Regions from separate parts of the Pseudomonas sp. LB3P31 genome, predicted to be linked through region 2. Evidence: predicted binding sites of a transcription regulator. Region 2 holds the regulator's gene; each other region holds the start of a gene.
The links. The regulator sigma-54, encoded in region 2, starts transcription at its own class of promoters, with help from an activator protein. The targets are predictions, from matches to a motif close to ANTGGCATNNANNTTGCTNT.
Positions count from the first base shown of each region.

Region 1: glnA (type I glutamate--ammonia ligase) is a predicted target of sigma-54. The motif match lies at 4,310-4,329, and genes of this name have one in related genera.
Region 3: ACYZTK_RS19450 (pilin) is a predicted target of sigma-54. The motif match lies at 5,527-5,546, and genes of this name have one in related genera.

Region 1 is NZ_CM142710.1:3,036,104-3,046,707, forward strand. It holds gene ACYZTK_RS13735 (YkgJ family cysteine cluster protein) at 82-522, shown strand; gene typA (translational GTPase TypA) at 681-2,501, opposite strand; gene thiI (tRNA uracil 4-sulfurtransferase ThiI) at 2,641-4,095, opposite strand; gene glnA (type I glutamate--ammonia ligase) at 4,424-5,830, shown strand; gene ACYZTK_RS13755 (hypothetical protein) at 6,233-6,589, shown strand; gene ACYZTK_RS13760 (cupin domain-containing protein) at 6,751-7,176, shown strand; gene ACYZTK_RS13765 (DUF4124 domain-containing protein) at 7,201-7,710, shown strand; gene ACYZTK_RS13770 (DUF4124 domain-containing protein) at 7,707-8,327, shown strand; gene glnL (nitrogen regulation protein NR(II)) at 8,558-9,643, shown strand; gene ntrC (nitrogen regulation protein NR(I)) at 9,640-10,604, shown strand, end outside.
Region 2 is NZ_CM142710.1:2,458,816-2,469,419, reverse strand. It holds gene ptsN (PTS IIA-like nitrogen regulatory protein PtsN) at 1-348, opposite strand, end outside; gene hpf (ribosome hibernation-promoting factor, HPF/YfiA family) at 361-669, opposite strand; gene ACYZTK_RS11295 (RNA polymerase factor sigma-54) at 743-2,236, opposite strand; gene lptB (LPS export ABC transporter ATP-binding protein) at 2,420-3,145, opposite strand; gene lptA (lipopolysaccharide transport periplasmic protein LptA) at 3,145-3,693, opposite strand; gene lptC (LPS export ABC transporter periplasmic protein LptC) at 3,680-4,252, opposite strand; gene ACYZTK_RS11275 (KdsC family phosphatase) at 4,260-4,784, opposite strand; gene ACYZTK_RS11270 (KpsF/GutQ family sugar-phosphate isomerase) at 4,784-5,758, opposite strand; gene ACYZTK_RS11265 (ATP-binding cassette domain-containing protein) at 6,035-6,844, shown strand; gene mlaE (lipid asymmetry maintenance ABC transporter permease subunit MlaE) at 6,844-7,641, shown strand; gene mlaD (outer membrane lipid asymmetry maintenance protein MlaD) at 7,641-8,108, shown strand; gene ACYZTK_RS11250 (MlaC/ttg2D family ABC transporter substrate-binding protein) at 8,119-8,772, shown strand; gene ACYZTK_RS11245 (STAS domain-containing protein) at 8,769-9,074, shown strand; gene ACYZTK_RS11240 (BolA family protein) at 9,188-9,427, shown strand; gene murA (UDP-N-acetylglucosamine 1-carboxyvinyltransferase) at 9,450-10,604, shown strand, end outside.
Region 3 is NZ_CM142710.1:4,269,692-4,280,295, reverse strand. It holds gene ACYZTK_RS19470 (class I SAM-dependent rRNA methyltransferase) at 1-821, shown strand, start outside; gene ACYZTK_RS19465 (DUF748 domain-containing protein) at 915-3,866, shown strand; gene ACYZTK_RS19460 (DUF2845 domain-containing protein) at 3,869-4,162, shown strand; gene ACYZTK_RS19455 (BON domain-containing protein) at 4,383-4,739, opposite strand; gene ACYZTK_RS19450 (pilin) at 5,061-5,480, opposite strand; gene pilB (type IV-A pilus assembly ATPase PilB) at 5,707-7,407, shown strand; gene ACYZTK_RS19440 (type II secretion system F family protein) at 7,410-8,627, shown strand; gene ACYZTK_RS19435 (prepilin peptidase) at 8,629-9,501, shown strand; gene coaE (dephospho-CoA kinase) at 9,498-10,121, shown strand; gene yacG (DNA gyrase inhibitor YacG) at 10,118-10,318, shown strand; gene ACYZTK_RS19420 (energy-coupling factor ABC transporter permease) at 10,347-10,604, opposite strand, start outside.

The DNA.
Region 1 (10,604 bases), 580 kb from region 2:
AATCTGGCGAAAGGTTGTTCAAAAATCCACCAGTCCCGGTATGATCGCGCGCCCTGATGCACGCGCTGGTAACAACCGATGATGAAACCCAACCTGATCGCCGCTGCGGAGATCGATCGCCTCGATACCTGGGCCAAGTATTCTGCGCCTATGTGCGGATCTTGTGTGTCCAGCTGCTGCACCCTGCCGGTCGAGGTCAAGATCAAGGACCTGATCCGTATCGGCATCGTCGATGAATTCGAGCGCGGCGACCCGGCAAAAAACATTGCCAAGCGCCTGCAGAAGGAAGGGATCGTCGAGCGTTACAGCCAAAAGACCGAGATCTTCACCTTGCAGCGCATGAGCAACAACGATTGCCTGTACCTGGATCGTAAGAGCCGTCTGTGCACTATTTATGAAAAGCGCCCGGATACTTGCCGCAATCACCCGAAGATCGGCCCGCGGCCGGGGTATTGCGCGTACAAGCCGAAAGAAGTGGTGCGCGAGACCAGTAGCAGCCGCCGTACCCTCGAGAAGTTCTAAACCCCAAAAAGATCGCAGCCTTCGGCAGCTCCTACAGGTGTTCACATAACTCTGTAGGAGCTGCCGAAGGCTGCGATCTTTTGATTTTTTATCCAGACAAACAAAAACGCCCCCGATCTCGCGATCGGGGGCGTTTTTTTGTCTGCTAACTAAATGACTTAGTTACCGGACTTCTTGGCAGCGCGGGTACGCTCGCTTTCGCCCAGGATCTTCTTGCGAAGACGGATGGACTTAGGAGTGACTTCGCACAATTCGTCTTCTTGAACGAATTCCAGAGCCTGCTCCAGGGTGAAACGGATAGGCGGAACCAGAGCGATGGTTTCGTCTTTACCCGAGGCACGCATGTTGTCGAGCTTCTTGCCTTTGGTTGGGTTGACGCCCAGGTCGTTGTCGCGGCTGTTGATGCCGACGATTTGACCTTCGTACACGTCTTCACCGTGACCGAGGAACAGTTTGCCGCGAGCTTGCAGGGTTTCCAGCGAGTAAGTCAGAGCCTTACCGGTAGCAACCGAAACCAGCACGCCGTTCTGACGGCCGGACATGTCGCCGGACTTCATCACGTCGTAACGGTCGAAGATCGAGGTCAGGATGCCTGCACCGGAGGTCAGGGTCAGGAACTCGTTACGGAAACCGATCAGGCCACGAGCCGGGATGTTGTACTCAAGGCGCACACGGCCCTTGCCATCCGGAACCATGTTGGTCAGGTCGCCTTTACGGATACCGATCTGTTCCATGATCGAACCTTGCGATTCTTCTGGCAGGTCGATGGTCACGTTTTCGTACGGTTCGTGCTTGACGCCGTCAACCATGCGGATGATCACTTCCGGACGACCAACACCCATTTCGAAGCCTTCGCGACGCATGGTTTCGATCAGTACGGACAAGTGCAGCTCACCACGGCCAGACACTTTGAACTTGTCGGCGGTGTCGCCTTCTTCAACGCGCAGGGCAACGTTGTAGAGCAGCTCTTTGTCCAGACGTTCCTTGATGTTACGGCTGGTGACGAACTTGCCTTCACGGCCGCAGAACGGCGAGTCGTTAACCTGGAAGGTCATCGAAACGGTTGGTTCGTCAACGGTCAGCGGCTTCATCGCTTCAACGTTCTGTGGGTCACACAGAGTGTCGGAGATGAACAGCGACTCGAAGCCGCTGATGCAGACGATGTCGCCGGCAGCTGCTTCTTCAACGTCGATGCGGTGCAGACCGTGGTGACCCATCAGCTTCAGGATACGGCCGTTGCGGCGCTTGCCGTCGGCGTCGATCGCAACAACCTGGGTGTTCGGCTTGACGCGACCACGAGCGATACGGCCAACGCCGATGATGCCCAGGAAGCTGTTGTAGTCCAGTGCCGAGATTTGCATCTGGAACGGGCCGTCACGGTCAACTTGCGGTGCCGGTACGTTGTCGACGATCGACTGGTACAGCGGGGTCATGTCTTCAGCCATGTCGGTGTGTTCCAGACCGGCAATGCCGTTCAGGGCCGAGGCGTAGACGACTTTGAAGTCCAGCTGTTCTTCGGTAGCACCGAGGTTGTCGAACAGGTCGAAGATCTGGTCCAGAACCCAGTCCGGACGCGCGCCTGGACGGTCGACCTTGTTGATCACCACGATCGGACGCAGGCCGGCTTCGAAAGCCTTCTTGGTCACGAAACGGGTTTGCGGCATAGGGCCGTCTTGAGCGTCAACCAGCAACAGAACGGAGTCAACCATCGACATTACACGTTCAACTTCGCCGCCGAAGTCGGCGTGGCCCGGGGTGTCCACGATGTTGATGTGGTAGCCGTTCCAGTTGATGGCGGTGTTTTTCGCCAGAATGGTAATACCGCGCTCTTTCTCCTGGTCGTTGGAGTCCATCACGCGCTCGTCGTTGAGCTCGTTGCGCTCCAGGGTGCCGGATTGACGCAAGAGTTTGTCTACCAGGGTGGTTTTACCATGGTCAACGTGAGCAATGATGGCGATGTTGCGTAGATTTTCGATCACTTGTGTATCTCGATCAGAGGATTCGGTGTGCTGACAAGTCTTGGCAGCGATTAACAGTAGAGTCAGGCCTAGCCGTTACAGCTTGACGGCAGAGTCGGGGGGCCGGTGACGCAGGCCACAGGCAAACAGCCCCGGGCTCTTAGCTCGGTCGATAAACGCGCACATTGGCATGCCCCTCACTGAGCAAATGGTGGGCATGCAGGCGACTCATCACGCCTTTGTCGCAATACAGCAGGTACTGGCGAGTAGGGTCCAGTTCCTTGAAACGAGCGTTCAGTGCATAAAACGGCATCGTCTGTACCTCAATGCCAGCGAGCGCCATCGGGTCGTCTTCAGCGGCATCCGGATGACGGATGTCGATGACGATCTGGCCCGCCAGTGCTTCGCTGACTTCTTCGATCTGCAAGTCCTGGCCCAATTCGTCGATCACGCGATCGATCGGTACCAGCTTGGCGTTCTCGAGCGCACGCTCGAGAACCGCCATGTCGAATTCTTTCTCTTCGTGCTCCACACGCGGACGCTTGGCGTGGGTCTTGGGGTTCACCGAGATGACCCCGCAGTATTCCGGCATGTGCTTGGCGAAATCGGCAGTGCCGATTTCGTTCGCCAGATCGATGATGTCCTGCTTGTGGCTGGCAATCAGCGGTCGCAAGACCAGCTTGTCAGTCACGCAGTCGATCACGGACAGGTTCGGCAGCGTCTGGCTCGACACCTGGGAAATCGCTTCACCGGTGACCAGCGCCTCGATCTCCAGCCGATCGGCAATACGGGAAGCAGCGCGCAACATCATACGCTTCAAAACTACGCCCATATGACTGTTATCGACTTTCCCGAGAATTTCTCCCAGTACTTCCTCGAACGGCACACTGACAAATAACACGCGTTGGGAGCTGCCGTACTTCTTCCAGATGAAGTGCGCGACTTCCATCACGCCCAGTTCATGGGCCCGTCCGCCCAGGTTGAAGAAGCAGAAATGGCTCATCAGGCCGCGGCGCATGATCTGGTACGCGGCAACGGTGGAATCGAAGCCACCGGACATCAGCACAAGTGTCTGTTCCAGGGCACCCAGCGGATAACCGCCAATGCTGTTGTGCTGGTTGTGGATCACGAACAACCGTTTGTCGCGAATTTCGATGCGAACTTCGATTTGCGGCTCTTTAAGCGAGATTCCGGCGGCGCCGCACTGACGACGCAGCTGGCTGCCGACGTATTTCTCGACGTCCATCGAGGTGAATTCATGCTTGCCGGCACGCTTGCAGCGCACCGAAAAAATCTTCCCGGCCAGGGACTCGCCGAAGTGCAGTTTGCACTTGGCAACGATGTCGTCGAAGTCCCCCAGCGGGTATTCGTCGACCTGCAGGAAATGCGCGATGCCCGGCATGCAGCTCAGGCGCTCGGTCATATCCTTCAGGGCCTTGGGCTCGCTCACGCGGGTTTCCAGCTCGAGATTGTCCCACACACCGTTCACCACCACGGCCGGGTCCAGGTCGCGGAGCACGGTGCGAATGTTCTTGGCCAACTGGCGGATGAAACGCATCCGTACCGGGCGGCTCTTGATGGTGATCTCGGGAAAGACTTTTACGATTAGTTTCATGAAAACAGCGCGCGCTGGGCCAGCCGAAAAAGGGGGGCGCGGATTATAGCGGAAATTGCTCAAGGTTTAACCAGTTAATATGCAGAAGGTTTCGCGCGCACCAAAACGGGTCGTTTGTGGGATTATGCGCCACATAACAGGGCGCGGTTTTCAATTTTGCCGACCGAAACATCTATATAAGGATGAATTTGGGGCAAAAAACCCATGGTGGGGCACTGGCATGCAATTTGCTCCCTTGTGAGGCAGGTTGCCTTGGCCGAGTATGCGCGCCGGCATCACAAACATTTAAGGGCATCCACTACCAGCCCTATTCCACCCGGAGGACACTATGTCGAAGTCGGTTCAACTCATCAAAGATCATGACGTCAAGTGGATTGATCTGCGCTTCACGGACACCAAAGGCACTCAGCACCACGTGACCATGCCGGCTCGCGACGCGCTGGATGACGCTTTCTTCGAAGAAGGCAAAATGTTCGACGGTTCCTCCATCGAAGGCTGGAAAGGCATCGAAGCCTCGGACATGATCCTGCTGCCAGACGACAGCACTGCCGTTCTCGACCCGTTCACCGAAGACCCAACGCTGATCATCGTCTGCGACGTGATCGAGCCTTCGACCATGCAGGGCTACGACCGCGACCCACGTGCGATCGCCAAGCGTGCCGAGGAATACCTGAAGTCGACCGGTATCGGCGACACCGTATTCGTTGGCCCGGAGCCAGAGTTCTTCATCTTCGACCAAGTGAAGTTCAAGTCCGACATCTCCGGCTCGATGTTCAAGATTTTCTCCGAGCAAGGCTCGTGGATGTCCGACCAGGACATCGAAGGCGGCAACCATGGCCACCGTCCAGGCATCAAAGGCGGCTACTTCCCGGTTCCACCGTTTGACCACGACCACGAAATCCGTACCTCCATGTGCAACGCCATGGAAGAAATGGGCCTGGTTATCGAAGTTCACCACCACGAAGTGGCAACTGCCGGCCAAAACGAAATCGGTGTGAAGTTCAACACCCTGGTCGCCAAGGCTGACGAAGTTCAGACCCTGAAGTACTGCGTGCACAACGTTGCCGTCGCTTACGGCCGCACCGCGACCTTCATGCCTAAGCCTCTGTACGGCGATAACGGTTCGGGTATGCACGTTCACCTGTCCATCGCCAAAGATGGCAAGAACACCTTCGCTGGCGAAGGTTATGCCGGCCTGTCCGACACCGCCCTGTACTTCATCGGCGGCATCATCAAGCACGGTAAGGCCCTGAACGGCTTCACCAACCCGTCGACCAACTCCTACAAGCGTCTGGTCCCAGGTTTCGAAGCTCCAGTAATGCTGGCCTACTCGGCTCGCAACCGCTCCGCTTCGATCCGTATTCCTTACGTGTCGAGCCCACGCGCTCGCCGTATCGAAGCTCGCTTCCCGGATCCGGCAGCTAACCCGTACCTGGCTTTCGCTGCCCTGGTAATGGCTGGCCTGGACGGTATCCAGAACAAGACTCACCCTGGCGACGCAGCTGACAAAAACCTGTACGACCTGCCGCCTGAAGAGGCGAAAGAGATCCCACAAGTTTGCGGAAGCCTGAAAGAAGCCCTGGAAGAGCTGGACAAAGGTCGTGCGTTCCTGACCAAAGGCGGCGTGTTCTCCGACGATTTCATCGACGCTTACATCGCTCTGAAAAGCGAAGAAGAAATCAAGGTTCGCACCTTCGTACACCCACTGGAATACGAGCTGTACTACAGCTGCTGATCCGGTAGCGCCTGCGTTAGCGGCGTGACTAAGAGAGGCCTCCTTCGGGAGGCCTTTTTTTATTCCTGGGATTTCACAGCGGACGGCTTTGCAGTTTCTTGAAAACAGTTCAGTGAAGCCCGCCCAGGGGCGTTGCTCTACAATTGCGACTCTTTCCAGGAGGATCAGAATATGCACCCAGCATTGAGCTTTTTTTGTTCGCTAGCGTTATGCGGCGGGGCGCTGACTACCGTCAGCGCCGCCACTTCCAGCGGCCCGGTACCCGACCCGACCAAGCACTGGCAGGTCGAACCGTCCCCTGACGAACCCCAGCTTCAAACCGCCCTTCTCAGGGGAAATTCGCGCCACGGCACCGGGACGGGCGAAGCACTATTAGCGGTCAGCTGTTATCCAGGCAGCTCGATGAATATGTCCTTGGTCATCCCGCCAACGCGCCTTGGCTTTAATGCCGACGATTATGAAGGCCCGAGTGCGACCACTCACGGACCATTGCGCCTGGTCACCGGCAAGCGCGCGCCACTGAGCCTCCCGGTCAACGGCTGGGGATCCGTCAGGAGCCTGCCAGGCAATAGTTGGGTGTTCGAGCTGGGCATGAACATCAACAAACCTGAGTTGCTTTACTGGCTTGGCGGATCCGCAGATGGACAACTCGTGACGCTGACCCTGCCTCCCCACGCAAGTAATGCCCCGCTGATTGCAGAGTTTGTGTTGCCAGCGGATGACAGCGGTTTGCGCAAGGTTACCGGACCGTGCCTGTAACCGAGTAATCGGAACAGGCTTCCTACGGAAAGCCCGTTCCGTAGCCGATTTCCGACAAGAAACACCGCGTTTTCCTAGGACTTTACCAGCATCGTCCGGCATCAGTTTTTTTGTGTTGTTCGTAGCCTTCATCGACTTACCGACCCTTAAAGGATGGAACGATGAAAACCTGCCTAATCGCTCACCTGCTCATCGCAACTATGGCCGTCGTTACCCTGCCGGGCTGCAGCCCCGCATCAGCACCGGCCGGCATTGAACGCAAAGTCCTGTTGCAGAGCAGCACGTCCTGGGACAGCACCCCGTATCTTCGTTATCCCGATGCCGCGCCTGAGCTGTCGCTGCTCAAACTCAAGATACCGGCCAATACCGAACTTAACTGGCACACGCATCCCATACCCAACGCGGCGTACATTCTCTCTGGAGAGCTGACAGTGGAAAGCAGGGACAATGGCCAGATTCGACTATTCAAACAGGGCGAAGCACTGGCCGAGATGGTTGATGTCACCCACCGCGGCAAAACCGGTGACAAGCCGGTGGAACTCATTGTGTTCTATGCTGGCAGCCAGGGAATTCCACTGTCGGAGTAACCTCGCGGTCCACAGGGAGTCTGAATGCGACCACTGTTAATGCTCGTGCTTCTGGCCTCGGCCGCTCCTGCGATGGCCGGGATCTACAAGTACATCGACGCCGAAGGCAATACCGCCTACAGCAACCAACCTCCCAATGGCGTGGTGGCGCAGCCAGTCGAGTTGCCACCGCTCAACAGCGTCGAGCCTCAAGCTCCCACTGCGCCGCCTGTGGAACCCGCCACTGCGGAACAGCCGCGCAGCGCGTACGAGGTGCTGGATTTGACCAGCCTCCCCACCAGCGAAGCGCTGCGTGCCAACAACGGTACTTTCACCGTCGGCGTGCTGATCAAACCGCGCCTGCAAGGCCCACATTTGTTCAGGCTGTTGCTGGATGACCAGCCTTATGGCCAGCCAAGCAACGTGCCGAGCCTGCAACTGGTGAACATCGATCGTGGCACCCACAGCCTGGCAGTGCAGGTGATCAGCGGCGACAGTGTCATTCAACAAAGCCCGACCGTGACCTTTACCGTGCAACGGGTGCACAAGCAGTGAAGGTTTGGGTATTGGTCACCTGCCTGATCGCGCTGCCCGCGTCGGCGGAAGTCTTCACCTACATCGACGCCCAAGGCAATCGAGTCTTCACCGACCAACCCGGCAACGGCAATGCCAAGCGCGTGCCGCTGCCACCAGCCAATCGCATGACCGCTAACCCTACCGGCGCCAAACCCGTGATTGCTGGCAAGCAGAGTGAGGCACCTCCACGGTTTCGCTACGACATGCTCCGAGTGCTAATCCCCGAACCCGATGCAACCCTGCGCAGCAGCGCCGGTGAACTGATCGTCAGCGTGACCAGCGAACCCGGCCTGCAGCGTGGCCATCGCTTCCGTCTGCTGCTGGACGGCAAGCCCACTGCCGAACCAGGCCTGAGCCCGGTGTTTGCCCTAACCAACGTCGATCGCGGCAGTCACAACCTGTCGGTGGAAATTCTCGACCAGCAAGGGCGCACCGTCGAGCGCACCGCCAATCAACCTTTCCACATGCTGCGCATTTCACTGGCACAGAAACGCCAGGTCAAACCCTGCGTACTGGCCGATTACGGCCAACGTCCGGAATGTCCGCTCAAGGACAAACCCAAGGAAGAAATAAACCCTTTCTTGCGGTTGTTTTAACGCGGACTTGCTGAGCGCACTATATTGGTGCGTATAGTTGTAATCTTCCCACTGCCCATCCCATTTTGGTTCGAAACTACCCGCAGACGCTGGCATAACGCCACGCAAACGAGCGTCAAACGCCTGTTTCAGGCGATCGACGCTTCTTTTCAGAGCCTTGGTTTGGTTTTTGCATTTTCCAGTAACAAACGCTTTTTTCTTGCGCACGCCCTGCTCCAAAAGAGGTCCTGATGACCATTAGCGACGCACTGCACCGCTTGCTGCTCGACAACCTGACCACCGCCACCATCCTGCTCGACGCCCAGTTGCGCCTGGAGTACATGAACCCGGCGGCAGAGATGCTTCTGGCTGTCAGCGGGCAGCGCAGTCACGGCCAATTCATCAGTGAATTGTTTACCGAATCTCCGGAAGCGCTGAACTCCCTGCGCCAGGCAGTCGAACAAGCGCACCCCTTTACCAAGCGCGAAGCGATGCTCACCGCCCTCACCGGCCAGACCCTGACCGTTGACTACGCCGTCACGCCGATCCTGGCCGATGGCGACACCATGCTGTTGCTCGAAGTGCACCCGCGGGATCGCCTGTTGCGCATCACCAAGGAAGAGGCGCAGCTGTCGAAACAGGAAACCAGCAAGATGCTGGTGCGCGGCCTCGCCCACGAGATCAAGAACCCGTTGGGCGGGATCCGTGGCGCCGCGCAGCTGCTGGCCCGTGAACTGCCGGAAGAGAGCCTGCGCGACTACACCAACGTGATCATCGAAGAGGCCGACCGCCTGCGAAACCTGGTCGATCGCATGCTTGGTTCGAACAAGCTGCCATCGCTGGCCATGTGCAACATTCACGAAGTGCTGGAGCGCGTCTGCCAGTTGGTGGAAGCCGAGAGCCAGGGTTGCATCAACCTGGTGCGCGACTACGACCCAAGCATTCCCGACGTGCTGATCGATCGTGAACAGATGATTCAAGCGGTGCTGAACATCGTGCGCAACGCCATGCAGGCCATCAGCAGCCAGAACGAGCTGCGCCTGGGCCGCATCAGCCTGCGCACCCGCGCCATGCGCCAGTTCACCATCGGCCACGTGCGCCATCGCCTGGTGACCAAGATCGAAATCATCGACAACGGTCCCGGCATCCCTGCGGAACTTCAGGAAACCATCTTTTTCCCCATGGTCAGCGGCCGTCCGGACGGTACCGGGCTGGGCCTGGCCATTACCCAGAACATCATCAGCCAGCACCAGGGCCTGATCGAATGTGACAGCCATCCAGGCCACACCACTTTCTCGATCTTTCTGCCACTGGAACAAGGAGCCACATCGACATGAGCCGTAGTGAAACCGTGTGGATCGTCGATGACGACCGTTCTATCCGTTGGGTCCTGGAAAAAGCCTTGCAGCAGGAAGGCATGACCACGCAGAGCTTCGACAGCGCCGATGGCGTGATGAGCCGCCTGGCGCGCCAGCAGCCGGACGTGATCATCTCCGACATTCGCATGCCCGGCGCCAGCGGCCTGGACCTTCTGGCACGGATTCGCGAACAGCACCCACGGCTGCCAGTGATCATCATGACCGCTCACTCCGATCTGGACAGCGCTGTCGCGTCCTATCAGGGCGGCGCATTCGAGTACCTGCCAAAACCGTTCGACGTCGACGAAGCCGTCTCGCTGGTCAAGCGTGCAAACCAGCACGCCCAGGAACAGCAAGGCCTGGAAGTCGTCCCGACGCTGACCCGCACCCCGGAAATCATCGGCGAAGCGCCGGCGATGCAGGAAGTGTTTCGCGCCATCGGGCGCTTGAGCCACTCCAACATCACCGTGCTGATCAACGGCGAGTCCGGCACCGGCAAAGAACTGGTGGCCCACGCCCTGCATCGCCACAGCCCACGGGCGGCCTCGCCGTTCATCGCGCTGAACATGGCGGCGATTCCCAAAGACCTGATGGAGTCCGAGCTGTTCGGCCATGAGAAAGGCGCCTTCACCGGCGCGGCCAACCTGCGCCGCGGGCGTTTCGAGCAGGCAGATGGCGGCACGCTGTTCCTCGATGAAATCGGCGACATGCCGGCGGACACCCAGACCCGTCTGCTGCGGGTTCTGGCTGACGGTGAGTTTTATCGGGTGGGCGGTCATACGCCGGTCAAGGTCGATGTGCGCATCATCGCTGCGACTCACCAGAACCTCGAAACCCTGGTGCACGCGGGTAAATTCCGCGAGGACTTGTTCCACCGCCTCAACGTCATCCGCATTCACATTCCACGCCTGTCGGACCGTCGCGAAGACATCCCGACCCT
Region 2 (10,604 bases):
CTCCAGGTGCGCATCGGTGGCCGCTTGCGGGACCAGCAGCACAAACAGCAGGTCAACCGGGGCGCCGTCGATGGCGTCGAAATCGATAGGGGCGTCGAGGTGCATCAAGGCACTGACAGGTGACGCGCAGCCCTTGAGACGACAGTGGGGGATGGCGATGCCGTTGCCAAAACCGGTCGAGCCGAGTTTTTCACGGGCGATCAGAGCCTCGAAGACATCTTGCATCTCCAGATCCGGTACTTCTTTATGGATAAGGTTGGCAATTTGCTCGAGGGCTTTCTTTTTACTGCCGCCCGGCACGTTCACGAGGGAACGGCCGGGGGTCAGGATACTTTCAAGTCGGATCATGGGTTGGGAGTGTTAACGACCGGTTGCGCCCTGGAGGAGGCTCTGGGTCTTTTCCTTATGCTTTTTGAGTTGGCGATCCAGCTTGTCGGTCAGCAGGTCGATGGCGGCATACATATCGTCATGCTCGGCATTGGCGACCACTTCCCCGCCGGGAATATGCAAGGTGGCTTCGATTTTCTGCTTGAGCTTCTCGACGTTCATCGTGACTTGCACGTTGGTTATCTTGTCGAAATGCCTCTCTAAACGGGCGAGTTTTTCGCCGATATAGGTGCGCAGGGGTTCGGTAACTTCCAGCTGGTGTCCACTGATGTTGACTTGCATACAGCTTCTCCTTCGTTGCCAGTGCATAAAGCGGCAGACCAGATGATCTGCCACTGGAACGCTGTGGCGTGGCTTACATCAACCGCTTGCGTTCGCTCGAAGGCGCGATCCCAAGGGATTCGCGGTACTTGGCGACGGTGCGGCGAGCCACCTGAATGCCTTGTGCCTCCAGTAAACCAGCGATCTTGCTGTCACTCAACGGCTTTTTCTGATTTTCCGCCGCAACCAGTTTTTTGATGATCGCGCGGATCGCCGTGGACGAGCATTCGCCGCCTTCGGAGGTGCTGACGTGGCTGGAGAAAAAGTATTTCAGTTCATAAATGCCCCGTGGGGTATGCATGAACTTCTGCGTGGTCACCCGTGAAATCGTCGATTCATGCATGCCGACTGCTTCGGCGATGTCATGCAGTACCAGCGGCTTCATCGCTTCGTCGCCGTACTCCAGAAAACCGCGTTGATGCTCGACGATCTGGGTGGCAACTTTCATCAGGGTTTCGTTGCGGCTCTGCAGGCTCTTGATGAACCAGCGGGCTTCCTGCAACTGATTGCGCATGAACGTGTTGTCGGCACTGGTGTCCGCGCGGCGAACGAAACCGGCGTACTGGGCGTTGACCCGCAGCTTCGGCACCGATTCCTGGTTGAGTTCCACCAGCCAGCGTTCGTTGTCCTTGCGCACGATCACGTCCGGAACCACGTACTCGGCTTCGCTCGACTCAATCTGCGAGCCGGGACGCGGGTTGAGGCTCTGGACCAGCTCGATGACCTGGCGCAGTTCGTCTTCCTTAAGCTTCATCCGCCGCATCAACTGGCTATAGTCGCGGCTGCCCAGCAGATCGATGTAGTCCGTGACCAGGCGCTTGGCTTCAGTAAGCCAAGGGGTCTTGGCGGACAGCTGGCGCAATTGCAGCAGCAGGCATTCGCCCAGGTTGCGAGCGCCGATGCCGGCCGGTTCGAATTGCTGGATGCGGTGCAGAACGGCTTCGATTTCGTCCAGTTCGATGTCCAGTTCCGGGTCGAAGGCTTCGAGAATTTCCTCGAGGGTTTCGTCCAGGTAGCCCTGATTGTTGATGCAGTCGATCAGGGTGACGGCGATCAGGCGATCAGTGTCGGACATCGGCGCGAGGTTCAGTTGCCACAGCAGGTGGCTCTGCAGGCTTTCGCCGGCCGATGTGCGGGTGGTGAAGTCCCACTCGTCATCATCGTTGCTTGGCAGGCTGCTGGCGCTGGTCTGGTAGACATCTTCCCACGCGGTATCAACGGGTAGCTCGTTGGGAATGCGCTCGTTCCAGTCGCCTTCCTCGAGATTGTCTACCGTCGGCGCGGTTTCCTGATAGGACGGCTCCGAAACGTCGGCGTTGGGTTGCTGCTCGGCTTTGTCGGCCAAGGGATCGGCATTGTCGAAGTCGTCGCCTTCTTCCTGGCGTTCGAGCATCGGGTTGGACTCCAGCGCCTCCTGGATTTCCTGCTGCAGGTCCAGGGTCGACAATTGGAGCAGGCGGATGGCCTGTTGCAGCTGAGGAGTCATCGTCAGCTGCTGGCCCATTCTCAAGACTAGCGATGGTTTCATGGCAGGGGCTTAAACCTTATTCGCCGGCGCGCATGCGCCATCCACTACAGGGCGCCGGAGCGCCAAACTTAAGCAAATTATATGCCCGATATTGCAGTGTTTGCCTAGAGCGCTGTAACAATAAAAAAGTATTGATTTTTTAGAGTGTCGAGCGCCCGGGCGACTGGCCAGGCACCGCAGCGCTTAAAGGCGGAACTCGTGGCCCAGATAAACTTCCTTGACCAGGTCGTTGGCCAGGATGGTGGCAGAGTCGCCCTCGGCGATCAGCTGGCCATCGTTGACGATGTAGGCGGTCTCGCAGATGTCCAGGGTTTCACGGACGTTGTGGTCAGTGATGAGCACGCCAATGCCCTTGGCCTTGAGGTGATGGATGATCTGCTTGATATCGCCTACCGAGATCGGGTCCACGCCGGCGAAAGGTTCGTCGAGCAGGATGAACTTCGGATTGGTCGCCAGCGCCCGGGCAATCTCCACCCGGCGACGCTCGCCGCCCGACAGGCTCATGCCGAGGTTGTCGCGGATATGGCTAATGTGGAATTCCTGCAGCAGGCTCTCCAGCTCCTTGCGCCGACCGGCCTTGTCGAGCTCCTTGCGGGTCTCGAGGATGGCCATGATGTTATCGGCCACCGACAATTTGCGGAAGATCGACGCTTCTTGCGGGAGATAGCCAATACCGGCCTTGGCACGGCCGTGCATTGGCTGATGGCTGACGTCCAGGTCGTCGATCAGCACGCGGCCCTGATCGGCCTGCACCAGGCCGACGATCATATAGAAGCAGGTGGTCTTGCCGGCGCCGTTAGGGCCGAGGAGCCCGACGATCTGACCGCTGTCAATCGACAGGCTGACGTCGCGCACGACCTGGCGGCTCTTGTAAGCCTTGGCCAGATGCTGAGCTTTCAGAGTTGCCATTAATTGGCCTTTTTCTGGTCGTTTTTCGGCTTGGGCTGGATCACCATGTCGATGCGCGGACGCGATTCGGTGACCTTGTTGCCCGTGGCACGGCCGGCGCTCGCAAGCTTCTTGACCGTGTCGTAGACGATTTTCTCGCCCTGGGTGACGTTGTTGTCCTTGTCGATGACCTTGGCGCGATCAATCAGCACGACGCGGTTCTGCGAGGCGTGATACTGGATCGTGACGCCGTAACCCTGCACAGGCTTGGTGTCACCCTGGGTCTGAAGCTGCTCGAAGTAAGCCAGGTTGCCGACCGAAGTCACCACGTCGATATCGCCAGCCGGGGTGCGGGTGATGGTCACGGTATTGCCGGTCACCTTCATCGAACCCTGGGTGATGATGACGTCACCTTTGTAGGTGGCGATGCCATTCTTGTCGTCCAGTTGGGCGTCGTCGGCCTGAATGCGGATAGGCTGCTCTTGATCGTTCGGCAGAGCCCAGGCGCTCACGCTTCCCAGTGCTGCGCCCAGGCTGAGCAAAATAGGGAGGGTTTTAACGAGCCTCATACTGTCCTCTTACGTTCGATAGCAGGTGTATCCTGCTTTCTTTCAAATACGCCTTCATTCCCGTACCAGTCGACACGCCACCGGCGCCGTCGATTCTAACGGGTTGCTCCGTCTGCGCATATTGCTGCTTCGGGAACACGGTCATGCGGGTGGTGGTAATCAGCGTCTTGCGGTTTTTCTCGTCGAAACGTGTGATGCGCACCGAGTCGATCAGTTCCACCTCGGTACCATCCGGATTCACTTCTCCGCGTTCGCTCTGCACGTGCCAGGGAAACTCGGTGCCGCGAAACATGTTCAGGTCCGGGTTGGTCAGCAGCGTCACTTCCGTGGCTTTAAGGTGTTCGACCTTGTCCGACGTCATCTCGTACTGCAGTTTGCCGTCCGGGAGGAACTGCACGCTGTGGGCGTTCAGGGCGTAATAGTCGATCGCGCTTTCATCGACGGCCACTTTCGGCTGGTCGAGGAAGCGTTCCGGGCTGATGTTCCAGTAGCCCACGGCCGCAAAGATCGCGGCGATGCAGCCGAACAGCAGTATGTTGCGAAACTTTTTGCTCAGCATAGTTGGCTCACAGGTACGCGGCATTCGCCGCATCGAGGCGGCCCTGGGCGCGCAGGATCAATTCGCAGAACTCGCGAGCGGCACCCTCGCCACCGCGGGCTTGGGTGATGCCGTCAGCATGTTCACGCACGAAGCTGGCCGCGTTGGCCACCGCCATGCCCAGGCCGACGCGGCGTATCACCGGCAGGTCAGGCAAGTCGTCGCCGAGGTAGGCAACTTGTTCATAGCTTAGGCCGAGTTGGGCGAGAAGCTCGTCCAGCACTACCAGTTTGTCTTCGCGGCCCTGATACAGATGGGGAATGCCGAGGTTTTTTGCCCGGCGCTCAACCACCGGGGTCGTGCGACCGCTGATGATAGCGGTCTGGAGGCCGGCTGCCATCAACATCTTGATGCCTTGGCCGTCGAGGGTATTGAAGGTCTTGAATTCACTGCCGTCTTCAAGGAAGTACAGGCGTCCATCGGTGAGGACTCCGTCGACGTCGAAAATCGCCAGCTTGATATGCTTGCCACGTTGCAGCAGATCGTTGCTCATTACATGACTCCTGCGCGCAGCAAGTCGGAGAGGTTGAAGGCGCCAACAGGGCGATCCTCCTTGTCTACGACCACCAGGGCGTTGATTCGGTTGTCTTCCATGATCTTCAAGGCTTCGGCGGCGAGCATTTCGGCGCGCGCGGTTTTGCCGTGAACAGTCATGACCTGATCGATGGTGGCGTGATGGATGTCGATGGCGCGATCCAAAGTGCGACGCAAATCACCGTCGGTGAAGATCCCGGCCAGCTTGCCGTCGGCTTCGACGATCGCGGTCATGCCCAGGCCCTTGCGCGTCATTTCCATCAGCGCGTCCTTGAGCAGGGTGCCGCGTTGCACTTGCGGCAGGGCGTCCCCGGCGTGCATGACATTTTCCACTTTGAGCAACAGGCGACGGCCAAGCGCGCCACCAGGGTGGGAGAAGGCGAAGTCTTCTGCGGTGAAGCCGCGCGCCTCCAGCAGTGCAACGGCCAGGGCATCACCCATGACCAGCGCCGCCGTGGTGGACGAGGTGGGCGCCAGGTTCAGCGGGCAGGCTTCGTGTTCGACGTGCACGTTGAGGTTGACTTCGGCGGCCTTGGCCAGCGTCGAGTCGGGGTTGCCGGTCACGCTGATCAGCTGGATGCCCAGGCGTTTGATCAGCGGCAACAGGGTGACGATTTCAGTGGTCGAGCCGGAATTGGACAGGGCCAGGATGATGTCATCCCGGGTGATCATGCCCATGTCGCCGTGGCTGGCTTCGGCCGGGTGCACGAAAAATGCCGTGGTCCCGGTGCTCGCCAGGGTGGCGGCGATCTTGTTGCCGACGTGTCCCGATTTTCCCATGCCGACCACGACCACGCGGCCCTTGCTGGCCAAAATCATCTCGCACGCGCGTACGAAATCTGCGTCGATGCGTGGAAGCAAGCCCTGCACGGCTTCCAGTTCGAGACGGATGGTGCGTTGTGCCGATTGAATAAGGTCGCTGGATTGGCTCATGTCGGAAATCGTATAGCCTGATGAAAAGGCGGCGATTATAGCGGTAATGAGCAAAACCCTCACGCAAGTTCGTCGTGCTTTGTCATTCGCTGTTACGTAATCCTGTCAGCGTGAGGCTTTTGAGCTGTCACGCGGCTGAACATAGCCCGGCTTTAGCCTTGGGCGCCAAGCGCTTGCAGTGATATAGTTCGCCGCCAGTTCGGCCTGCCCACGAGGAATGTGCTTTCGCCAGAAAGTCAGGCGTCCGAGTGTGAGGCTGCATCGCAAGGAGTTTAGATGAGTGCCGATAACGCCTACGCGGTCGAGCTGAAGGGACTGACCTTCAAGCGCGGTGCGCGCAGCATTTTCAATAACGTCGATATCCGCATTCCGCGGGGCAAGGTCACCGGCATCATGGGGCCTTCCGGGTGTGGCAAGACCACGCTGTTGCGCCTGATGGGCGCACAGTTGCGGCCGACTGCCGGCGAAGTCTGGGTCAACGGCCAGAATCTGCCGAAGCTGTCGCGCAGCGATCTGTTCGACGCGCGCAAGCATATGGGGGTGCTGTTCCAGAGCGGCGCGCTGTTTACCGACCTCGACGTGTTCGAGAACGTCGCCTTTCCGCTGCGCGTGCACACCCAGCTTCCGGAAGAAATGATCCGTGACATCGTCCTGCTCAAACTGCAGGCGGTGGGCTTGCGTGGCGCAATCGACCTGATGCCCGACGAGCTGTCCGGTGGCATGAAGCGTCGGGTCGCGCTGGCGCGGGCCATTGCCCTCGATCCGCAGATCCTCATGTATGACGAGCCCTTCGTGGGCCAGGACCCGATCGCCATGGGCGTGCTGGTGCGCCTGATCCGCCTGCTCAATGACGCGCTGGGCATCACCAGTATCGTGGTTTCCCATGACCTGGCAGAGACCGCGAGCATCGCCGACTACATCTATGTAGTAGGTGAAGCGCAGGTCCTGGGGCAGGGCACGCCGGACGAGCTGATGAATTCGGACGATCCACGGATCCGCCAGTTCATGACGGGTGAACCTGATGGCCCGGTCGCGTACCACTTTCCAGCGACGGATTACCGCGCAGATCTTCTGGGGAAGCGTTGATGCGCAAGATTTCACTGATAGAACGTGTACGCCGGTTCGGCGAGGCGGCAATCGATGCCGTCGCGGTATTCGGGCGCGCTACGCTGTTCCTGTTCCATGCCCTGCTCGGCCGTGGCGGCATCGGTGGCGGCTTCGGCCTGCTGATCCGGCAATTGCATTCGGTGGGCGTGATGTCCCTGGTGATCATCGTGGTCTCCGGGGTGTTCATCGGCATGGTGCTGGCGCTGCAAGGTTTCAACATCCTGTCCAGCTATGGTTCGGAGCAGGCGGTCGGGCAGATGGTTGCGCTGACGCTGCTGCGTGAACTGGGCCCGGTGGTCACCGCCTTGCTGTTCGCCGGGCGTGCAGGCTCTGCGCTGACCGCCGAGATCGGCAACATGAAGTCCACCGAGCAGCTGTCCAGTCTGGAAATGATTGGTGTTGACCCGCTCAAGTACATCATTGCCCCGCGCCTGTGGGCCGGCTTCATTTCCCTGCCGGTGCTGGCGATGATCTTCAGCGTTGTGGGTATCTGGGGTGGTTCGTGGGTGGCCGTCGATTGGTTGGGAGTCTATGAAGGTTCCTACTGGTCGAACATGCAGAACAGCGTGACGTTCTCTGAAGATGTCCTCAACGGCATTATCAAGAGTGTCGTCTTCGCCTTTGTCGTGACCTGGATCGCCGTATTCCAAGGCTATGACTGCGAGCCCACTTCCGAGGGGATCAGTCGTGCCACTACCAAGACCGTTGTATACGCCTCGTTGGCGGTACTCGGCCTGGACTTTATTCTGACCGCCTTGATGTTTGGAGATTTCTGATGCAAAACCGCACCCTGGAAATCGGTGTCGGCCTTTTCTTGCTGGCTGGCATCCTGGCTTTGCTGTTGCTTGCGTTGCGGGTCAGTGGCCTGTCCCCGAGCGCAACAACCGATTCTTATAAACTTTATGCTTATTTCGACAATATCGCCGGTTTGACGGTCAGAGCTAAAGTGACCATGGCCGGTGTGACCATCGGCAAGGTCACGGCAATCGATCTGGACCGCGACAGTTTCACCGGCCGGGTGACCATGCAGCTGGACAAGAGCGTCGATAATCTGCCGACTGACTCCACTGCATCTATCCTCACCGCTGGGCTGTTGGGCGAGAAGTACATCGGCGTCAGCGTTGGTGGTGAAGAAGCGCTGCTCAAGGATGGCGGGATTATCCACGATACGCAGTCGTCGCTGGTGCTAGAGGACCTGATCGGCAAGTTCCTGCTCAACACCGTTAGCAAAGAAGCCAAATGAGGAGCTTTGAATGATCTCTACCTTGCGACGTGGCCTGTTGGTATTACTCGCGGCTGTGCCGCTGATGGCTAACGCCGTGGCGGCGCCGTCGGCGCATGAACTGGTACAGGACACCACTACCCGGTTGCTGGCCGACCTGGCTGCCAACAAAGCAAAGTACAAACAGGACCCTAACGAGTTCTACAACGCGCTCAACGAGATTGTCGGGCCGGTGGTCGATGCCGATGGCATCTCCCGCAGCATCATGACCGTCAAGTACTCGCGCAAGGCTTCGCCTGAGCAGATGCAGCGCTTTCAGGAAAACTTCAAGCGCAGCCTGATGCAGTTCTATGGCAATGCCCTGCTGGAGTACAACAATCAGGGCATCACCGTTTCTCCGGCGAAGGACGAAAGCGGCACCCGCACCAGCGTCGACATGCAAGTCAAGGGCAGCAGCGGTTCGCTCTACCCTGTGTCCTACACGCTGGAGAAGATCAACGGCGAGTGGAAAGTGCGCAACGTCATCATCAATGGCATCAACATCGGCAAGCTGTTCCGTGATCAGTTCCAGGATTCGATGCAGCGTAACGGCAACGACCTCGACAAGGTGATCAACAACTGGGCCGGTGAAGTCGCCAAGGCCAAGGAAACCACCGAGCAAGCAGCCCAGAAGCAAGCCCAATGAGTGAGTCGGCCGTCCAGATCAATGAATCCGGCGAACTGCACCTCAGTGGCACGCTGGATTACCGCAGCGGCCCGCTCCTGCGCAAGCAGGGCCAGGCGCTGATCAAGTCGAGCAAGGCTGCGGCACTGGTGGTTGATTGTTCGCAGGTGGTGAAGTCCAGCAGTGTCGGCTTGTCGCTGCTGCTGTGCTTCATGCGTGATGCCCAGGCGGCCGGCAAGGCCCTGAGCATCCGCGCGATGCCCGAAGATATGCGTGAAATCGCTCAGGTCAGCGAATTGACCGAGTTATTGGCGCATCCCTAACCGCATCTATAGGGAAGCCCCCCGTCAGAGTCCTGCTTGCCGGGGTTCGCAGGCGCGGGGCTTTTTTGTATGATGTCCGACCCGCGCGCACAAGGCGCCGATTGAGGTTGAGCATGCAGGCCGTAGAAGTGAAGAGCTTCCTTGAAGGAAAGCTGCCAGGCACGAAGGTGGAAGTTGAAGGCGAAGGCTGCAATTTCCAGCTGAACCTGATTAGCGATGAACTGGCGGCGTTGAGCCCGGTGAAGCGTCAGCAGCAGGTCTATGCCCATTTGAACCCATGGATCACCGATGGCAGCATCCATGCGGTCACTATGAAATTTTTCAGCAGCGCGGCCTGGGCCGAGCGCACCTGAGCCCAAGGGCGTCGAGATTCTTATGGATAAATTGATTATTACCGGTGGCGTTCGTCTTGATGGCGAAATCCGCATCTCCGGGGCAAAGAACTCTGCCCTGCCGATCCTGGCTGCAACCTTGCTGTGCGATGGTCCGGTTACCGTGGCCAACTTGCCGCACCTGCACGACATCACCACCATGATCGAGCTGTTCGGTCGCATGGGTATCGAGCCGGTGATCGACGAGAAGCTCAGCGTCGAAATCGACCCGCGCACCATCAAGACCCTGATCGCCCCGTACGAACTGGTGAAAACCATGCGTGCGTCGATCTTGGTGCTGGGCCCGATGGTTGCCCGTTTCGGTGAAGCTGAAGTCGCGCTGCCTGGCGGTTGCGCCATCGGCTCGCGTCCGGTTGACCTGCACATCCGCGGCCTTGAAGCCATGGGCGCGGTGATCGACGTGGAAGGCGGCTACATCAAGGCCAAGGCGCCTGAAGGTGGCCTGCGCGGCGCGCACTTCTTCTTCGACACCGTCAGCGTGACCGGTACCGAGAACATCATGATGGCCGCAGCCCTGGCCAAGGGTCGCAGCGTCCTGCAAAACGCCGCTCGCGAACCTGAAGTCATCGACCTGGCGAACTTCCTGATCGCCATGGGCGCGAAGATCTCCGGCGCCGGCACCGACACCATCACCATCGATGGCGTCGACCGTCTGCACCCGGCCACCTATAAAGTGATGCCGGACCGGATCGAAACCGGTACCTACCTGGTTGCTGCTGCCGTGACCGGCGGCCGTGTGAAGGTCAAGGACACTGATCCGACCATCCTCGAAGCGGTACTTGAGAAACTCAAGGAAGCGGGCGCGGAAATCACCTGCGGCGAAGACTGGATCGAGCTGAACATGCACGGCAAGCGGCCTAAAGCCGTGAACGTGCGTACGGCTCCGTACCCGGCGTTTCCGACCGACATGCAAGCGCAGTTCATCTCGCTCAACGCCATTGCCGAAGGCACTGGTGCGGTAATCGAGACGATCTTCGAAAACCGCTTCATGCACGTGTACGAACTGCACCGCATGGGCGCCAAGATCCAGGTCGAAGGCAACACTGCCATCGTTACCGGTACCGAGAAGCTCAAGGGCGCGCCAGTCATGGCCACCGACCTGCGCGCTTCCGCCAGCCTGGTGATCTCGGCGCTGATC
Region 3 (10,604 bases), 1.8 Mb from region 2:
TGCTCGAATTGCACGCAACCATCAATCAGTACCTGAACCTCGACACTCTGCTGGTCTACAACGACCGCTCCCGGGGCAATTCGCGAATTGATCGCGAAGACACCGTATACCGCGCCGACGAAGCCGCGCTGCAAGACCTGGTCGGCCACGAGTGGGGGTTGAACTACCGGGTGCGCGGCCGTCACGCCGGGCAAGATCCCCTGCTGTTCCTCGACCTGCGCAACACCCGCGGCTGGGTCAAGGCGCATAGCCAAGGCAAGAGCGTGCTCAACCTGTTCGCCTACACCTGTGGCGTCGGGCTCAGCGCCGCAGCCGGCGGCGCGCGGGAGGTGTGCAACCTGGACTTCGCCGAAGGCAACCTGGCGGTCGGGCGTGAAAACGGCCTGCTGAACCTGCAACTGCCGGCCATGGAATTCATCCAGTCCGATTATTTCCCGGCGATCCGCCAATTGGCCGGCCTGCCCATCAGCCAGCGTCGCGGTCAGAAGCTGCCCAGCTATCCGCGCCTGGAGCAGCGTCAGTACGACCTGGTGCTGCTTGATCCACCCGCCTGGGCCAAGAGCGCGTTCGGCACCGTCGACCTGCTGCGCGACTATCAGAGCCTGCTCAAGCCGGCCTTGCTGAGCACGGCAGATAACGGCGTGCTGATCTGCTGTAACAACCTGGCGAAAGTCAGCATGGACGACTGGCGCGAGCAGGTTTTGCGCTGCGCCGAAAAGGCCGGGCGCCCGGTTCGCGAATGGACCGTGATGGCTCCCGGCGCGGACTTTCCGTCAATGGACCAGCAGCCACCGCTGAAAACCCTGATCCTGCAACTCTGAAATTCCCTGACACTTTCAGATAAATCCTATAGGGCGTGAGCACTTCGGAACCAGAATGGCGTGCCATACTCCAAGGCACTCCGATTCAGACAGATGAAGCCGCACATGCCCAAAGGATTGATACGCGCTATTGGCGCCTTGTTGACTGCTCTGGCTCTCTACAGCCTGCTGGGGTTTCTGATTTTGCCGGGCATCGCGTTGCGGGTCGCCAACCAGCAATTGGCCAACTACGCAGCGGTGCCCGCCCACATCCAGCGCATTGAACTCAATCCGTTCAGCCTGGAAGTAACGCTTTGGGGCCTGATCATTGGCGAGCCGGGCAAGGAACAGGTCGGTTTCGAGCGGCTCTATGCCAACCTGCAACTCGACAGCCTGTGGACCAAGGCGCTGCACCTGTCCGACGTCGAGCTGGATAAACCCAAGACCGAAATCCTGTTCGACAAAGACGGCAAACTCAATCTGCTCGGCCTTTTCAAAATCCCGGCCAGCGAACCGACCCCGACCGACCCGAACGCAAAGCCATTTCCGCTGCGGATCGAGCGGATAAAACTGGCCGATGGTCTGGTGCATTTCAAGGATGCCCGGCCGAGCGAACCTATCGAGTTTCTCTACGACAAGCTCGACTTCGAACTGAAAAACCTCAGCACCCTGCCCGAAGACAGCGCCGACATGACGCTCGTGGCCGCGGGCCCCAACGGCGGGCAAATCGACTGGACCGGTAATTTCAGCCTTATACCCATCGCCTCCGAGGGCAAGCTGAAGATCACCGACGGCAAGATGAAGGCCTTCTGGCCTTACGTACGCGACTCCGTGCCCTTGGTACTCGAAAACGGCATCTACAGCCTGAGTACCGATTACAAACTCAATTTGTCCAAGGAAACCGAGCTGCTGCTGAGCAACCTCTCGCTCAATGTCGCGCCCTTCGCGATCAAAGCCCCGGACGGCCGGCAACTGGTCAAACTGGAACGCCTGGACGTTACTGAAACGTCCATCGATCTGGCCAGGCAACAAGTCGTTGTCGGCAAGATCCGCAGCAACAAACTGGAAACATGGGCTGCGCTGGAAGCCGATGGCCAACTCGACTGGCAGAAGCTGTTCGCCAGCCAACCGTCCAAAGCAGCCGCCAAAGCCAAAGCCGAACCGGCCAGCGCACCAGCGGCCGCCGACTCACCGAAACCCGAGCCGGCAGCGCCAAGCAAACCCTGGCAAGTGCTGCTCAAGGATGTGCAACTGCGCAATTACCAGGTGCATCTGGCGGACCGCAAGGCCCAGCCTGCCGTCGAGCTGGACATCAGCCCGCTGAACGTCGACCTGCAGAATTTCGACAGCCTCAACGGCTCGCCTTTCAACCTAAAGCTCGACACCGGGGTCGGCAAGCAAGGCAAGCTCACGGCAGACGGCGTGGTCAACCTGGCTCCGGTCAGCGCCAAACTGAAAGTGCAGACCAAGGACATCGACCTGCGAGTCGCCCAATCGTATATCAACCCGTTCATTCGCCTGGAACTGCGCAGCGGCATGCTCGGCAGTGACCTGGCGGTCGACCTGAAAAGCACCGAACCCCTGGCGCTCAGCGTCACCGGCCGGGCCCAGGTCGACCAACTGCACACCCTCGACACGCTAAAGACCCGTGACTTCCTCAAGTGGCAGCAACTGGTGCTCGAAGGCCTGAACTACCAACACGGCGACAGCCTGTCGATCGACAAGGTCAACCTGTTCCAGCCCTACGTGCGTTTCATGATCAACGACGACCGCACCACCAACGTCGATGACCTGCTGATTCCGCAGCCTGCAGATTCTGGCAGCAAGACCGCCGCAGCCAAACCGGCGAGCAAGGACAAACCGCTGGGGATCCATGTCGGCGGCATTGCCATCAACGATGGCTCGGCGAATTTCGCCGACTTCAGCCTGACGCCGAATTTTGCCACGGCCGTCCAGCAGCTCAACGGCTCCATCGGCACCATCGACAGCCGTCAGGTGAAACCCGCCAGCGTCGACATCAAGGGCAAGGTCGATCGCTACGCACCGGTGACCATCAAGGGCGCGGTGAATCCGTTCGACCCGATGGCCAGCCTCGATATCGCCACCAGCTTCAAGCGAGTGGAGCTGACCACGCTGACGCCCTACTCCGGCAAGTTTGCCGGGTATCGCATCCGCAAGGGCCGGCTCAACCTCGACCTGCACTACATGATCACCAAAGGCCAGCTCAAGGCCGAAAACAAGGTGGTGGTCGAACAGCTGCAACTGGGAGAAAAAGTCGACAGTCCGGACGCCGTGAGCCTGCCGTTGAAACTGGCGATCGCCCTGCTCAAGGACGTTGATGGCAAGATTTCCATCGAGCTGCCCGTCACCGGCGACCTGAACAATCCGCAGTTCAGCGTGATGCCGATCGTCTGGCAAACCCTGCGCAACCTGATCGTCAAAGCCGCCGCCGCGCCATTCAAGATGATTGCCGGCCTGGTCAGTGGTGGTGGCTCGCAGGACCTGGGAACCGTCTCGTTCGCCCCAGGCTCCAGCGACTTGAGCAAGGACGCCGAGGCTGCCTTGGTCAAGCTGTCCCAGGCCCTCAAGGAGCGTCCGGCGCTGCGTCTGGAAATCGAAGGCACTGCCGCAGCCAGCAGCGATGGCCCACTGCTCGCCGAGCAACGCCTGGAGCGCGAATACCAGTACAACTACTACAAGATGCTCCAGCGTCGCGGTGACAAAGTACCGGCCAAGGCCGGGTTACTGGACGTGCCGGACAGCGAAAAAGGGCCGCTGCTGGAAGGGATCTACCGTACTCGCCTGAAAATCCAGCCGCCTGCCGAATGGAAGGACCTGGGCAAGGAAGAACGTACCGCAAAAATGCGCGACGGCGTGATCAAGTTCTGGAGCTCCAATGACGTGCTGTTGCGTCAGCTGGGGCAGGACCGCGCCAGCAGCATCAAGGATTATCTGGTCGACAAGGGCCAACTGGCCGACGAGCGCGTGTACTTCATCGACGCAAGCCTGGGTGAAGCGCAGAGCGATGGCCGGGTGATTACGCCGCTGCATCTGGATGCCGAATGACGATGCGGCGATGGACGCTTGGCCTGGCGCTGCTGGTGCTCGCCGGGCAGGCGTCGGCGGCCGACACCCTGCGCTGTGGCAGTCAGTTGATCAGCGTTGGAGACCGGTCGGGGGAAGTGCTGCAAAAATGCGGGGAGCCTGTTGCACGGGATGCGTTGGGCTACAAGCGCAGCGCCAACCGGCGTGAGGAGTATCAGGTGGAGGAATGGACCTACGGGCCGCACGGCGGCATGTATCAGTTCCTGAAGTTCGAAGGCAATCGGCTGGTGCAGATCACCAGCAAGCGCGGGCTTTGAGGATCAAAAGATCGCAGCCTCGTTTCACTCGACAGCTCCTACATGTGAAACGAGGCTGCGATCTTTTACTGAAGGCACAATAAAACAGGCCCCGACACGAATGCCAGGGCCTGTAATGGTCACATCCTTATGACCTTTCGCATGAACTCCAAAGCGGCAACAGACGTATCTCTCGGCCCGTCTGTCGCGCCTTCTCCCGGTCCAGGCGAGAAGTCTTGCCTTAGTCGGCTTTCAGGCCGTCAGCGGAGACCGCTTTGACGCCTTTGATTTTCTTGGCGATAGCCACGGCGGTGGTTTTCTGAGCGTCAGTCACCGCTACGGTGGACGACAGGGACACTACGCCTTTGTTGGTTTCGACTTTGATGTCGGTACCAGGAATGCCTTTTTCGGTAACCAGGTCAGCTTTGACTTTGGTAGTGATCCAGGTGTCAGAAGTAGCTTCTTTGGCTTGTGTCACTTCACCAGCAGCCAGCACCATTGGTGCCTGGGTAGCCTGGGTGTTTTGTGCAAATGCCGAACCGGCCATGGTCAGGGTCAGCGCGGTAGCAGCAGCGGCAGTGATAGCGAACTTCTTCATACGAGTAACTCCTGTTTTTTCTGGAAAGTCTGCTGCATGTCTTGTCAGCAGGGTTACTGGGTATGTTGCGAACGCTGTGCCAACTTTGAGACAGTCAATTTTTCCTTATTAATCATGTAGTTATGAAAAACGCCAATTTCCGGAATCATGCAATTTGCATGAGTTGGAAATTATCGACATGCAAGTTGCAGGTTTTGGCGTGGGCCTAAGGCCATGAATTGTGGGGTTTTTTTGAAATTACCCAGAGCGCACCCAAAAAAATACCCCGCCTCTGTAACAAGGCGGGGTATTCACAGGTTATGCAGACACCGAATTCAACGCTTATGTGTTGGCGACACCTGTGCAGCCCTTAGGCGCGTACTGCTGTTCAACTTCGGTAGCGCAAGTCCAACCAGTCGTAGCTGAGCGGGTCAGCGTGATCTTTTTACCAACGACAGGAGCCGGAGCATTGGCAATTGTGCACGCAATGCTACCCACGCCTGTACTGCCTGTGCCCGTCGAAGCGGTTACGCAGTTTGAGGTCGTTGCGTTGAACGCAGCAGTCGATGAAGCGATGTCGGTACCTTGATTCATCGCATCCTCAAAAGGCACCTTCAACGCGGAGATCTCCGCCAGACCCGCTGTCACCTTCGCCCGGGCCTGATACTTCGAATACGCGGGTAGTGCAAACGTCGCCAGAATCCCGATGATCGCCACCACGATCAACAGCTCGATCAGGGTAAAACCTTTTTGGCTATTCATAGACAAGCTCCATGCATGAGTCGGAATCTCATGATCTGAATTAACTCCAGCACAGCCCATGCCAATTGCCTGATACCGAGCAGGCTTGGGCGCCAGGTCGTCATAGCACTCTCGACAGCCCTGGAAAACCGCACTATCTGACACTTTTTGTCACTTCAACAGGCGTGGTTTGGCTCCGTCCCTTGACTAGGCTATAAGTCATGAACTGTCTGCGTCCGGTATCCCAATGAATGACATCGCTCTTAGCGGCCTGGCCAAACAATTGGTCCTGGCCGAACTGCTGACTGACAAAAGCGCGCAACAGGCGTATCAGCAAGCCCAACGCAACCGCATCTCACTGGTCAGCCATCTGGTGCAGAACAAGCTGGTGAAGAGCCGGCAGGTGGCGGAAATCGCCTCCGAGCATTTCGGCATGGCCCTGTTCGACCTTAATGCCCTGGATAAAGAAGCGCTGCCCAAGGGCCTGGTCAGCGAGAAGCTGGTTCGCCAGCACCACGTCCTGCCCCTGTGGCGACGGGGCAACAAGCTGTTCATCGGGGTATCCGACCCAACCAATCACCAGGTCATCAACGACATCCAGTTCAGTACCGGGCTGACCACCGAGGCGATCCTGGTCGAGGACGACAAGCTCAGCGATGCCATCGACAAGCTGTTCGATACCCACTCCACCGGGCTGGAAGACATGGCCGACGTGGACCTTGACGGCGTCGACATCGAATCTGCCGACGAGCGCAATATGGACGTCGTCCCGGGACAGGATGCCGATGACGCGCCGGTAGTGCGTTTTGTCCACAAGATGTTGCTCGACGCGATCAAGACCGGCTCTTCCGACCTGCACTTCGAGCCCTACGAAAAGACCTACCGCGTGCGGATGCGTACCGATGGCATGCTGCGCGAAGTCGCCAAGCCACCGATTCAGCTGGCGGGGCGCATTGCGGCACGCCTGAAGGTCATGGCCAGCCTCGACATCTCCGAGCGGCGCAAGCCCCAGGATGGGCGGATCAAAATGCGCTTGTCCAAGAGCAAGTCCATCGACTTCCGGGTCAACACCCTGCCGACCCTGTGGGGCGAGAAAGTGGTGATCCGGATCCTCGATCCGTCCAGCGCCCAGATGGGCATCGACGCCCTCGGTTATGAGCCGGCACAGAAAGACCTGTACATGGCCGCGCTGAAACAGCCCCAGGGCATGATCCTGGTCACCGGCCCCACCGGGTCGGGCAAAACCGTTTCGCTCTACACCGGCCTGAACATCCTCAACACCGTGGACATCAACATATCCACCGCCGAAGACCCGGTGGAGATCAACATGGAAGGCATCAACCAGGTCAACGTCAATCCCCGACAAGGCCTGGATTTCGCCCAAGCCTTGCGTTCGTTTCTGCGTCAAGACCCGGATGTGATCATGGTCGGCGAGATTCGCGACCTCGAAACCGCCGAAATTGCGATCAAGGCTGCTCAGACCGGCCACCTGGTGTTATCGACACTGCACACTAACAGCGCCGCTGAAACCCTCACCCGCCTGCAGAACATGGGCGTCAAGGGCTTCAACATCGCCACTTCAGTCAGCCTGATCATCGCCCAGCGCCTCGCGCGCAAGCTGTGCAGCCACTGCAAGAAACCCATCGACATTCCCCGCGAAGCGTTGATCAAGGAAGGATTTCCCGAGGACCGCATCGGCTCCTTCACCCTATATGAACCGGTGGGCTGTGATCACTGCAACGGCGGGTACAAGGGACGGGTGGGGATTTACGAGGTGGTGAAAAACACCCCGGCGCTGCAGCACCTGATCATGGCCGACGGCAACTCGCTGCAAATCGACAGCCAGATGCGCAAGGACGGCTTCGATGACCTGCGTACTTCCGGTCTGCACAAAGCCATGCAAGGCATTACCAGCCTTGAAGAAATCAACCGAGTCACCAAGGACTGAACATGGCGGTCAAGGCAGCAAAAATCAGCATCTATGCCTGGGAAGGCACGGACCGGAAAGGCACGAAAATCACCGGAGAGCTCAGCGGTCAGAACCCTGCGCTGATCAAGGCGCAGTTGCGCAAGCAAGGCATCAACCCGGGCAAGGTACGCAAAAAGTCCGCCTCGATTTTCAGCCTGGGCCAACGGATCAAGGTCCGGGACATCGCCCTGTTCACCCGGCAGATGGCGACCATGATGAAAGCAGGGGTACCACTGCTGCAGTCATTTGACATCATCGGCGAAGGCTTTGAGAACCCGGCGATGCGCAAGCTGGTGGACGAGGTCAAGCAGGAGGTCGCGGCGGGCAACAGCTTTGCCGCGTCCCTGCGCAAAAAGCCGCAGTATTTCGACGAGCTCTATTGCAACCTGGTGGATGCCGGTGAACAAGCCGGCGCCCTCGACACCCTGTTGGAACGGGTGGCGACCTACAAGGAAAAGAGCGAAAGCCTCAAGGCAAAAATCAAGAAAGCCATGACCTATCCGCTGGCGGTGGTGTTCGTCGCGATCATCGTCACCGGCATTCTGCTGGTCAAGGTGGTGCCACAGTTCGAATCAGTGTTCAAAGGTTTTGGTGCCGAGTTACCGGCCTTTACCCTGATGGTTATCGGCCTCTCCGAATTCCTCCAGCAATGGTGGTGGATGTTGCTGGGTATGCTGATCGCAATGGTCTTCGGCATGCGCCATGTTTTCAGGACTTCCCAGGCCTTTCGCGACCGCACCGACGTCTGGCTGTTGAAGCTGCCCCTGGTCGGCACCCTGCTCTATAAATCCGCCGTGGCCCGCTACGCCCGAACCCTGTCGACCACCTTTGCTGCGGGTGTGCCGCTGGTGGATGCCCTGGAGTCTGTGGCGGGAGCGACTGGCAACGTCGTGTTCAAGCGCGCGGTACTGCGGATCAAACAGGACGTGTCGACCGGGATGCAGCTGAACTTCGCCATGCGCACCTCCGGGGTGTTCCCGAACATGGCGATCCAGATGGCGGCCATTGGCGAGGAGTCGGGCGCCCTCGACGACATGCTCGACAAGGTCGCGAGCTTCTACGAAGACGAGGTCGACAACATGGTCGATAACCTCACCAGCCTGATGGAACCGTTCATCATGGTGGTGCTGGGGGTAATCGTCGGTGGCCTGGTCGTCGCGATGTACATGCCTATCTTCCAACTCGGCTCAGCGATCTGATATGCCTTTGAATGAAATCCTGCAAAGTTATCCCCTGGTTTTTGTCGCCCTGGTCACAGTACTGGGCTTGCTGGTCGGCAGCTTCCTGAATGTGCTGATCTGGCGGCTGCCGAAGATGCTCGAGCGCGAATGGCGCCTGCAGGCGCAGGATATGCTTGGCCAGCCCGCACCTGCCCCACTGCCCACCTTCAACCTGCTGCTGCCCCACTCCCAGTGCCCACACTGTGGTCATTCGATCCGCGCCTGGGAAAACATCCCGGTCATCAGTTATGTATTTCTGCGCGGTCGCTGCTCCGGCTGCGCAGCGCCCATCAGCAAGCGCTACCCGCTGATCGAACTGGCCTGCGGCCTGCTATCAGGGTTCATCGCCTGGCACTTTGGTTTCGGTTGGCCGGCAGGCGGGGTGCTGTTCCTGACCTGGGGCCTGCTGGCCATGAGCCTGATCGACGCCGAACATCAATTGCTGCCGGATGTGCTGGTGCTGCCGCTGCTGTGGCTGGGGTTGATCGCCAACAGTTTCGAGCTGTTCGTGCCGCTCCACGAAGCGCTGTGGGGGGCGATTGCCGGCTACATGGTGCTGTGGTCGGTGTTCTGGCTGTTCAAGCTGATAACCGGCAAGGACGGCATGGGCCACGGTGATTTCAAGCTGCTGGCGATGCTCGGTGCCTGGGGCGGCTGGCAGATCCTGCCGCTGACCCTCCTGCTGTCATCCCTGGTCGGTGCCATTATCGGCGTGGCCATGCTGCGCCTGGGCAACGCAAAAACCTCGACGCCAATACCCTTTGGACCCTATCTGGCAATTGCCGGCTGGATTGCGTTGCTCTGGGGTGGTCAAATAACCGACTTCTATTGGCAGTTCGTCGGTTTGAAATGAATACCCCTGTGGAAAAACCCTGGATTCTTGGCTTGACCGGCGGCATTGGCAGCGGCAAAAGCGCGGCCGCCCAGCACTTCATCGACCTCGGCGTGCACGTGGTCGATGCCGATCATGCCGCGCGCTGGGTGGTGGAACCTGGCCGCCCGGCGCTGGCGCAGATCGCCGAGCACTTCGGTGCCGGCGTGCTGCAAGCCGACGGTCAGCTGGATCGTGCAGCGTTGCGCAAACTGATCTTCGAAGTCCCCGAGGAACGGCGCTGGCTCGAGGCGCTGTTGCATCCGCTGATCGGCAAAGAAATCAGCGAACACCTGGGCAAGGCGCAATCGCCTTATGCAATCCTGGTTTCGCCATTGCTGATCGAGTCCGGTCAGTACGCCATGACTCAACGGGTGCTGGTGATCGATGCGCCCGAACAGCTCCAGATCGAACGCACTTTGCAGCGCGACAAGACCAGCGAACAACAGGTCCAGGCGATCCTCAAGGCCCAGTCCAGCCGCGAGGACCGCTTGAGCCATGCCGACGATGTGGTGGTCAACGACCGCGACCTCGCCTGGCTGCACAGCGAAGTCGAACGCCTGCATCACTTTTACCTTACCTTGCGTGGAGGCCAGTCATGAGCCAAACCCCAACCGTCAATTGCCCGACCTGCGGCGCCCCTGTCGAATGGAGCGCCGATAACACCTATCGGCCATTCTGCTCGGATCGCTGCAAATTGATCGACCTGGGCGCCTGGGCGTCGGAAGAACACAAGATTCCGGTAAGCCCGGATGCCGAAGATGACCTGTTCAGCGAGGACTTCGAACCTCGCCATTAACCGCAAGGCGTCGACGCCCGGGTCGGCATCAGGACTTGGGCTCGTCGTCTTTCCACGGAGCGGAGAGGTAGCGCGTGCGATTGAAGGTCTCAAGCCACTCGGGGCTGAACACCACCAGTGCGCTGACGATCATGCCGTTGATAAACGCTTCGGGGAAAATGATCAGCCACAGGTAACCGACAAAATCCTCCAGCCAGTACGGCATCACGAATAGCTCGTTGAACCACAGCAGCCAGAGCGCCAGCAACAGGCACAACAAGGCCGACAGCGCGGCGGCAAGAAAACC